DNA from 2 places in the Clostridium sp. 'White wine YQ' genome. Region 1 is predicted to be linked to the other one. Evidence: a T-box and tRNA genes for the amino acid it is inferred to sense, from the RefSeq annotation. Region 1 holds a T-box; the other holds one or more tRNA genes.

Region 1 (4,439 bases):
AGGCAATTGCTTCTGGTATAGAGGAGATATTAATAATTACTGGAAGAAATAAGAAGTGTATTGAAGATCATTTTGACAAATCTGTTGAATTAGAAATGGAATTAGAGAAGAATGGTAAGGAAGAACTATTAGAAATAGTTAGAGATATTTCGGACATGGTTGATATCCATTACATTAGGCAAAAAGAACCTAAAGGATTAGGACATGCTATACTATGTGCTAAAACTTTTGTTGGGAATGAGCCATTTGCAGTTCTTTTAGGAGATGACGTAGTTTATAGTGAAAAACCTTGTTTAAAGCAATTGATAGAATGCTTCGATGAATATAAAACTTCAATTTTAGGCGTACAAACAGTGCCTAGAAGTGATGTAAGTAAATACGGAATTGTTGATGGAAAACATATAGAAGATAGAGTATATAAAGTTAAAAATCTTGTTGAAAAACCAAACGTTGAGGAAACACCAAGTGATGTAGCTATATTAGGGAGATATATTATAACTCCTCAAATATTTGATATTTTAAAGAATACTGAGCCTGGAAAGGGAGGAGAAATCCAATTAACTGATGCACTAAAGGAATTAGTATCTCAAGAAGCAATGTATGCTTTTAATTTTGAAGGTAGAAGATATGATGTTGGAGATAAATTAGGATTTTTACAAGCTACAGTAGAGTATGCATTAAGAAAAGAAGACTTAAGAGATGAATTTATAGAGTACCTAGCGTCCAAGCCATGGGAAAGAGTATAATAAAAAAGAGAGTAACACTCTCTTTTTTTATTTATCTAGGAATTAATCCAATTTTCTTTTGAACTTTTCTTAAAGTTTTATTTGCTACGTAGGATGCTTTAACAGCACCATTTTTATAAATTTCTTCTAAATACGATTTATTTAATAAGAGATTGTTGATTTTTTCTTGTAAAGGAGTCAATTCATCTACAATCGCATCACCAACGTCTTTCTTAAATTCAGCATAACCTTTATCAGTATAATTAGCAACTACATCTTCTGGAGTTATCCCTTTAATAGAACAAAGGATATTTATTAGGTTTTTAATTCCAGGTTGCTCATCTGAGTAATTAATTTTGCCTAAAGTATCAGTAACAGCTCTACTTATTTTCTTACGTATAACCTCTGGGGGGTCCATTATTAAGATATAAGTATTTGGATTTTCATCTGATTTAGACATTTTCTTTAATGGGTCTTGTAAATTCATTATTTTAGCGCCTGTTGTTGGAATATATGGGTCAGGTATAATAAATGTATCACTATAGGTATTATTAAATCTATTTGCAATATCTCTGCATAGTTCCAAGTGTTGTTTTTGATCCTTCCCAACAGGGACTAAGTCAGCATTATATAATAATATATCAGCAGCCATTAAAACAGGGTAGTTGAATAAACCAGAACCTATAGAATCACCTAACTTTTGAGATTTGTCCTTATATTGAGTCATTCTTCCAAGTTCACCCATGTAAGTATTACAAGTTAATAACCAAGAGAGTTCACTATGAGCTGAAACATGAGACTGAATAAATAAAGTATTTTTTTCAGGATCAATACCAGCACCTATATAAATAGCTAACATTTCTAAGGTCTTTTTTCTTAGGTTAGCTGGAGTTTGGCGAACAGTAATTGCATGTAAATCAACCACACAAAAATAACAATCATATTCTTCTTGTAACTTTACCCAATTTTTTAATGCTCCTAAGTAGTTTCCTAAAGTTAAATCACCAGATGGTTGTATACCACTAAAGATAACTTTTTTTCTATCATCCATTGTATTTCTCCTCTCGAAATTAAAATAAGCCCTATGGATTTTATCCATAGGGCGTATAAAACGCGGTGCCACCTATCTTTTAGAGTAGAACTCTTCTTAATAAGATACAAATATATCTTGTTCTTTTAACGTAGAACAATCGTTCTAGCCTACTTATAATTCAGCTAAAAACCTCAAAGATCCATTCAGCTTAATCTTACATACTGTAATCTCACCATCTACAGTTCTCTTTAAAGAAGTTATTAAGCTTACTACTTCTTTTCATAGGAATCAACTAGTATTATATTATACTATATATTATATGATTATGAAAGAAGACTGTCAACGAAAGGAATTAATAGTTTTTTCTTCTTCCGAATAAGGCATCGAGTATAAAAACGATAGCAGCTAAAACTAATAAAAAATTAATAGCATAGCCACCAATTCTGAAAATAAGTCCTAAAATCCAAAAGAATAATACGAATCCACCAATCCATCTAAAAAAAACCATACACAACACCTCCTAAAGCATTATGTATTTAGTATTCCATCATATAAAATAATAATTCAAACTGTGTCAGAAATAATTCAAGATATATAACAGGGGCCATAGGAGTGGAGCTAGCTATTCAAATAGTTTCTATAGTTAAAAAGAGATGGATTAAAGTAATTTATTATTAAAATACAAGCCCCTTACCTAATTAGGCAAGGGGCTCTTAAAAGAATTAGAATCTGTCTCTGTTGAATTTTTGAGCTTTTCTAGCTTTTCTGCATTCAGGGCATCTTACAGGATCATTTTCGAATCCTTTTTCTTTATAGAATTCTTGTTCACCAACAGTGAAAACAAATTCCTTTCCACAATCTTTGCATACTAAAGTTTTATCTTCCATATCTATGGACCTCCTTAAAAATCTGTAGGGTCATTTTAGATATAATTTTAACCTTCCAGATATTAAGAAAGTAAAAATTTATCATTAAAAATTTCCCATATATTGTACAAAAATATTATATCATATCAGTGTTTAAAAACAATATTTTTTAAGGAAAAAATTTCTACTAATTGGCTTTATGGCTAAATTTAAAAAGCATACATGCTATTAGTGGAATTATCAAAATTACGACTAAATTAGCCAAGGATAGATAGTTTAATTCTACAATAAAATTATATGTATTTTTACTAAAATAAAAGCAAAACAAGAATATGAATATTGATATGATGGTGAAAAATTTAAATTTATTAGTGAGTTTACTTTCATTAATATAGAATATTCCATATATGCATAATAAATATTTAATAATAAATCCAAGCATATATTGCATTAAAACAAATAATTCACCACTTTCAACATATCCGCCGTAAGAAATCCTTTGTGCTTGAATGAATTCTGGGTAAAATAAGTTATTAGCTCTTATTGGTCCCAAGGAGCAAATAATATTAAAGACTGAGTAGACAATAATTATTAATGCGATAATAATAGCTATAAAATAGTGGGATTTTAAATTATTTTTCTTTGAAATATTCTTTATATATGGCAAAGAAATTCCAAGGGTTGACATAAGTCCCAAAGCATAGAGTATGCTAAAAAATGAATTTAGATTTAATTTATTTTCTAGTATAGGAGTCACATTTAAATATTTATTATATGGAAGTCCAAGTATTATTAGCAGAAATGTACATATAAGCATAAATGTTATTGAAACCAATGCAAGTTTAAAAATACTGTCGAAGCCTTTTGAAGCCATATAAATACAAGGTATTATTAAAAATAAATAAGAAAAAAACAAAGGGGTCTCTATAAATAAATTTGTATGAATAGCACTAGATAAAGCTGTTATACTTTCACAGCAATTCAGAAATAAAACTGCTGAAAAGAGCAATAAAAAAATAGTTCCAAAGGATTTCCCAAAGGACTTAATATAAAGAAAGTTTAAATCTGGAATATTGTATTTGACAAATGTATTTATTATTATATAACCAACAGTAATAAGTATTAACCCGGCAATAAGTGTATACAACCAGGCATCTCTTCCCCCCCACTCAATAACTAGACCAGGATATAATTTTATTGAGAGCATAGTCAAACATATAATAAAAAACATAAAATGTTTACTTGTTATTTTATCCAAATTAGTCCACCTCTTCTTAATTTTATTCTGAAATAGTATTTACTATTTTGGGGAATATTAAACCCTATGGAAGAAAATAATAAAGAGTAGGTGAGGGAAATGAGCAAGAATAATTTAGATATTATTAAGGAGAAGTTTAATAATGCTTTTGATGTAAAGTATAGAGAAATTGAGACACCAATTGGAAAAGCTACACTGGTATTTATAGATGATTTGTGCTCATCTGATTTCATAAGCCAGTATATTATTAAACCACTAATAGCTAAAAGAAATAATATTAGTAATACTGAAGACCTTTTAACTAAAGTTTTGGATATTAATTTAGCTGGGGACGTTAAAGATATTAGTGATGCTGAATTACATATATTAATGGGTGACGTAGTACTTATATTTAGTCAAAATGAAAAAATGCTTTATTGTGAAGTTAAAGGTTTTGTTAGGAGAAGTGTAGGAATACCTGTTACAGAGTCAGTGCTTAAAGGTCCTAGAGAGGGGTTTGCAGAAGCACTTGTTGATAATGTAGCATTAATCAGAAGAAGAATAAAAAATCCTAGCTT
Region 2 (4,439 bases), 2.3 Mb from region 1:
TATATCATCCTTTTCGCCGAGTAATAATTTTTCTAATCCAAGTTCACCTAAGGAAGATGCTCTTGTATAATTTAGATGCTTAGGTGGAAAATGAACATTTTTTCTTAAGTTTATTAGTTCTTTTTCATATTTATAAGTACCATCGCCTACAAATATAACTGATTCATCATATTTGTCTAGCAAATTGCCTAATTCCTCAAGAGATATTATAAGGTAATCACTTAACCTTTCTAGACTGCCGTTATTTGATTTATAAATTGCAGTATAAACATTTCCTCTTAATGCATCCATTATAGGACAAATTATTCCGCTATATGTAATTACATTGTATGCAAGACCATCTAAGTTTGATATTGAAACATAAGGCTTCTTAATTCCTTGGCTCATACCTTTTATAGTAGCAAGACCAATTCTAAGACCAGTAAATGAACCAGGTCCTTCTGAGATTACGAATCCATCTAGATCTTTTACAGAAAGTTCATTATCAGCTAATAATCTATCAATCATTGGTAGAAGTAGAACAGAATGCTGCTTTTTATCATTTAAACTATATTCTCCAATAACTTTAGTACTATCTAAAAGTGCGACAGTAGCAACAGAAGTGGAGGAATCAATACTTAAAATCTTCATAAAATTTTCTCCTCAAAATTTTTAAATCTTTGTCCAAAAGCTTTAATTCTAATCTTTCTAAAGTTTTCTCCAAGCTCAGGAACTTTTTTTATATTAATATGTACAAATTCTTCAGGAAGTATATCCTCTATGTAATTAGCCCATTCTATTAATGTAGCACCTTTCCCGAAAACATATTCATCAAACCCAATTGCCATAATTTCATCAGAATCACTTACTCTATATACATCAAAATGGAATAAAGGTATTCTACCACTATGATATTCATTTACTATATTAAAAGTAGGAGAGGTTATTTCCTCGCTTACTCCGAGTCCTTTTGCAAATCCTTTAGATATATGAGTTTTACCGGTACCTAAATCTCCAGTTAAACAAAAAACATCTCCAGCTTGAGCTAATTGACCTAATTTTTCGCCAAGGGATAGAGTTTTTTCTACAGAATCAATAATATATTCCATAATTGACTCCTTTCAAATATTTTATTTAATTATTATAGCTTATATTTTATCCAAATTATAGAGAAAATGAAAGGTAATATATTACATATTAGTTAAGAAAGTCTTACAACCAGTATATATCAATTGAAATTATACATATATTATTATAGAATATACTAGAAAACCATATGTTATAAGGAGGGAAAACAGTGAAAAAGGTAACTTTCGCCTTAATTATAGTAAACTTAATAATGTTTATAGGACTTTTTATTTTCCCGCAAACAGTGGTATCAAGTAAAGTTGATCATACAAGCAAGGAAAGAGCTCCTTATTTAAATATAATGGCGTCCAATAAACCAACTTATCTAATGATTAAAAAATTAGTCAAGGATAGACATAGTGTAGAATTTTTGCTAAAAAGTCAAGATGAGATAAAAAACTATACCATTAATGATGACATAGTAAATAATATTTCAAGAATGAATGTATTTGTTTATTCAGGTGATGCATTTGAACCATGGACTAAAGATCTTATTAGCAATCTTGATAAGGGGAAAACTGGAATAATTGATTTATCAAGAGGTACAAAGGGCTTGAAAGATTCAGACGGCAAACAAAATCCTTATTATTGGATGGATTTTGATAACTATAAAATAGCATTATTTAATGTAAAAAGTGAATTGCAGACTGATGATTTAGATAATAGAAATTATTATGAAGATAATTATAATAATATAGTAAGTAAATTTGAAAGTGACAATTCAAAGAATGTTGAAAGTATAAGAAAAATAAATGGTACAGATTTTTATTATGCTGATAATTCTTTGGAATACTATAGCAAGTATCTAAATTCTAAATCAAATATTTTGGACAGTGAAAAAGTAAGTAAGATTATTACCGAAAAAAAAGATATAAAACCATTTATAGTTTTTTATGAAAAAGATGAGACTATAGAAAGCTATAAAAATTCATTAATAACAAAAGGTGCGATGTTTATAAAAGTAAGCACATATAATGGAGATAAAGAATTTGCTGATCTTTTAACTGAAAACATTAATAACACCTATAATAGCTTAAAAACCTTAGAGATAAGTAATTAAATACAATACTTTATTTAATGTTGTATAAATTGATAATAGCAGAATATTAATTTCTGCTATTCAATATGTAAACAATTATAATTTTAAAACTCAAAAAAACTATTGCATCTTAAAAAAAAGTATGATAATATAAGTCTTGTGTTAAATATAGGGGTATGGCTCAACGGTAGAGTAGTGGTCTCCAAAACCATTGGTTGTGGGTTCAAATCCTACTGCCCCTGCCATAGAACAACAGAAATAGATTTCTGTTGTTCTTTTTTTTATGTCTAAAATTTATAAGGAAGCTTATATAATTGAAAAACAGAGTTCGATATAATATAATTTAAGTATTAGAGATTCATTAGAATTCAGAGATGAGGGATATTATGAGAAAGTTTACGAAAATTTATAGTTTGTCATTAGTGGCATTTTTACTGTTAAACACAAGAACAACTTTTGCAAGTGATATATATGAGAATAAATCTGTAAGTATTAATAGTAGTAATAAAGTTCATGACGACGTCATATGGGACAATGAAACAAAAGGAAATGAATTCATTTTTAAGGATACAACTCAACCAATTTGCACATATAAAGGGCCAAATGGCGTGGAAATAAGAAGTTATTCATCGGCATATAATACAATAGATAAATTAATGGCAGTTTATAACGAGCTGTTAAAAAATACAATAGGACCAGAAGTAAGCTATCTATCACATATTGATTTAATTGGTGATTATCCAATGGGAGCATATACAGCAGGTGTGTGGCATGGTATGTATGAAGAAGTTGGGGGAGTAAAAAGATTAGCTAAAGATAGATATATAGAACTTTTTGGATGTGATACTGTTTCATTTCAAGAATTAGCAGGAGTACTTTCTCATGAATATGGTCATCAATTTACAAACTATTATCTATTACTAAAAGAAGGAAAACTTTTTGATGATGATAGTAATAGCTATAATAAAGTGAGAAATTTATCTTCTTATAGCAGTGTTAACTCAGGATATCATGAATGGAACCCAGCAGAGATGGCAGCAGAAGATTATAAACAGCTTTATGGAAGTACGACTGGTAAAAACATTTATGAATTTAAGGATATAAAGGATAGAACAATAGCAGGAGATCAAACTAATTATTCATGGAATAGCTTAATGTATAATATATGGCCTCAAGAAAATATTTATTTGCCTCTAGCTTCTCAAGCTAATAATTTATATAACTATTGGGTGAGTATGTCAGGAAAGAGAGCTAGTAATGAGTTCGCTCCAACTATGCCATTACTTACAGTTACTGATGTAACAACTTTCCCTTATCCTTGGGGAGGAACTAAATCTACTGTAACTTTAAGTTGGACAAGCTCTGCAGATGATAATACTGATGATTTAAATTATGCAGTTGTTTGTTATAAGGGAGATATTAATAACCCTGGTAGTAGTTTTTATTACGGTGTAGTAAAAACTTCAAAAGATTCCACAGGAAGAACTGCTACAATAGGAACCTATAAATATGGAGATACATATGGCTCAGATGGTAATTTAGATTTAAATGCGAAATATAGAGTATTAGCAATGGATAAGGACGGAAAAGTTGTTGCTTCAAAGGATATATCAATAGACCCAAATAATTTAGCAAATTTAGTTACAAAGATTCCTAATAGAATCTCCGGTATTGATAGATATAAGACTGCTGTTAATATATCTAATACTGGATGGACAAGCACAAGTGATACTGTAATTTTAGCTACTGGTGATGATTTTCCAGACGCACTAAGTGCAGCACCACTAGCAAAAAAATATAATGCACCTATATTGTTAACTGAAAATAATACACTATCTGAGAGTACAAAAAATGAAATCAATAGACTTAAACCTAAAAATATAATAATTGTAGGTGGAATTGGAGCAGTTTCATCAGGCATTGAAAATCAGCTAGTTAATTCAGGATATAATTGTAGAAGAATTAGTGGAATAGATAGATACAGTACTTCATTATCTATTGCAAAAGAAATTGGCAATGTGAATGAAGTAGTACTAGCAACTGGAGAAGATTATCCTGACGCACTATCTATTGCTTCATATGCAGCTTCAAGAGGAATACCTATAATATTAACAGGAAAGAATAGTATACCTCAGAACTCAGAAAACTATATTAAGAGTTTAAACATTTCTAAAACCTACGTAGTAGGTGCTACAGGAGTTGTATCAGATAATGCGATTAGAAATATGAAGAATATAGTAAGATTAGGTGGAACAGACAGATACGATACTAATAGATTAATAGTTAATTATAT

What was found. The T-box of region 1 lies ahead of trpS (tryptophan--tRNA ligase). A T-box ahead of a tRNA ligase gene usually reads a tRNA of that ligase, here a tRNA-Trp.
Region 2: it has a tRNA-Trp gene. The T-box ahead of trpS (tryptophan--tRNA ligase) is inferred to sense a tRNA for this amino acid. The anticodon was not compared.

What each region holds. Positions count from the first base shown of each region.
Region 1 covers NZ_JAQYUU010000001.1:2,377,641-2,382,079, reverse strand. The annotation lists gene galU (UTP--glucose-1-phosphate uridylyltransferase GalU) at 1-746, shown strand, start outside; gene trpS (tryptophan--tRNA ligase) at 778-1,776, opposite strand; T-box leader at 1,821-2,050, opposite strand; gene PTZ02_RS11820 (DUF5670 family protein) at 2,111-2,266, opposite strand; gene PTZ02_RS11815 (zinc-ribbon domain-containing protein) at 2,481-2,645, opposite strand; gene PTZ02_RS11810 (endospore germination permease) at 2,812-3,882, opposite strand; gene PTZ02_RS11805 (spore germination protein) at 3,982-4,439, shown strand, end outside.
Region 2 covers NZ_JAQYUU010000001.1:105,632-110,070, forward strand. The annotation lists gene tsaB (tRNA (adenosine(37)-N6)-threonylcarbamoyltransferase complex dimerization subunit type 1 TsaB) at 1-630, opposite strand, end outside; gene tsaE (tRNA (adenosine(37)-N6)-threonylcarbamoyltransferase complex ATPase subunit type 1 TsaE) at 627-1,088, opposite strand; gene PTZ02_RS00545 (metal ABC transporter substrate-binding protein) at 1,277-2,167, shown strand; tRNA gene PTZ02_RS00550 (tRNA-Trp) at 2,317-2,391, shown strand; gene PTZ02_RS00555 (cell wall-binding repeat-containing protein) at 2,533-4,439, shown strand, end outside.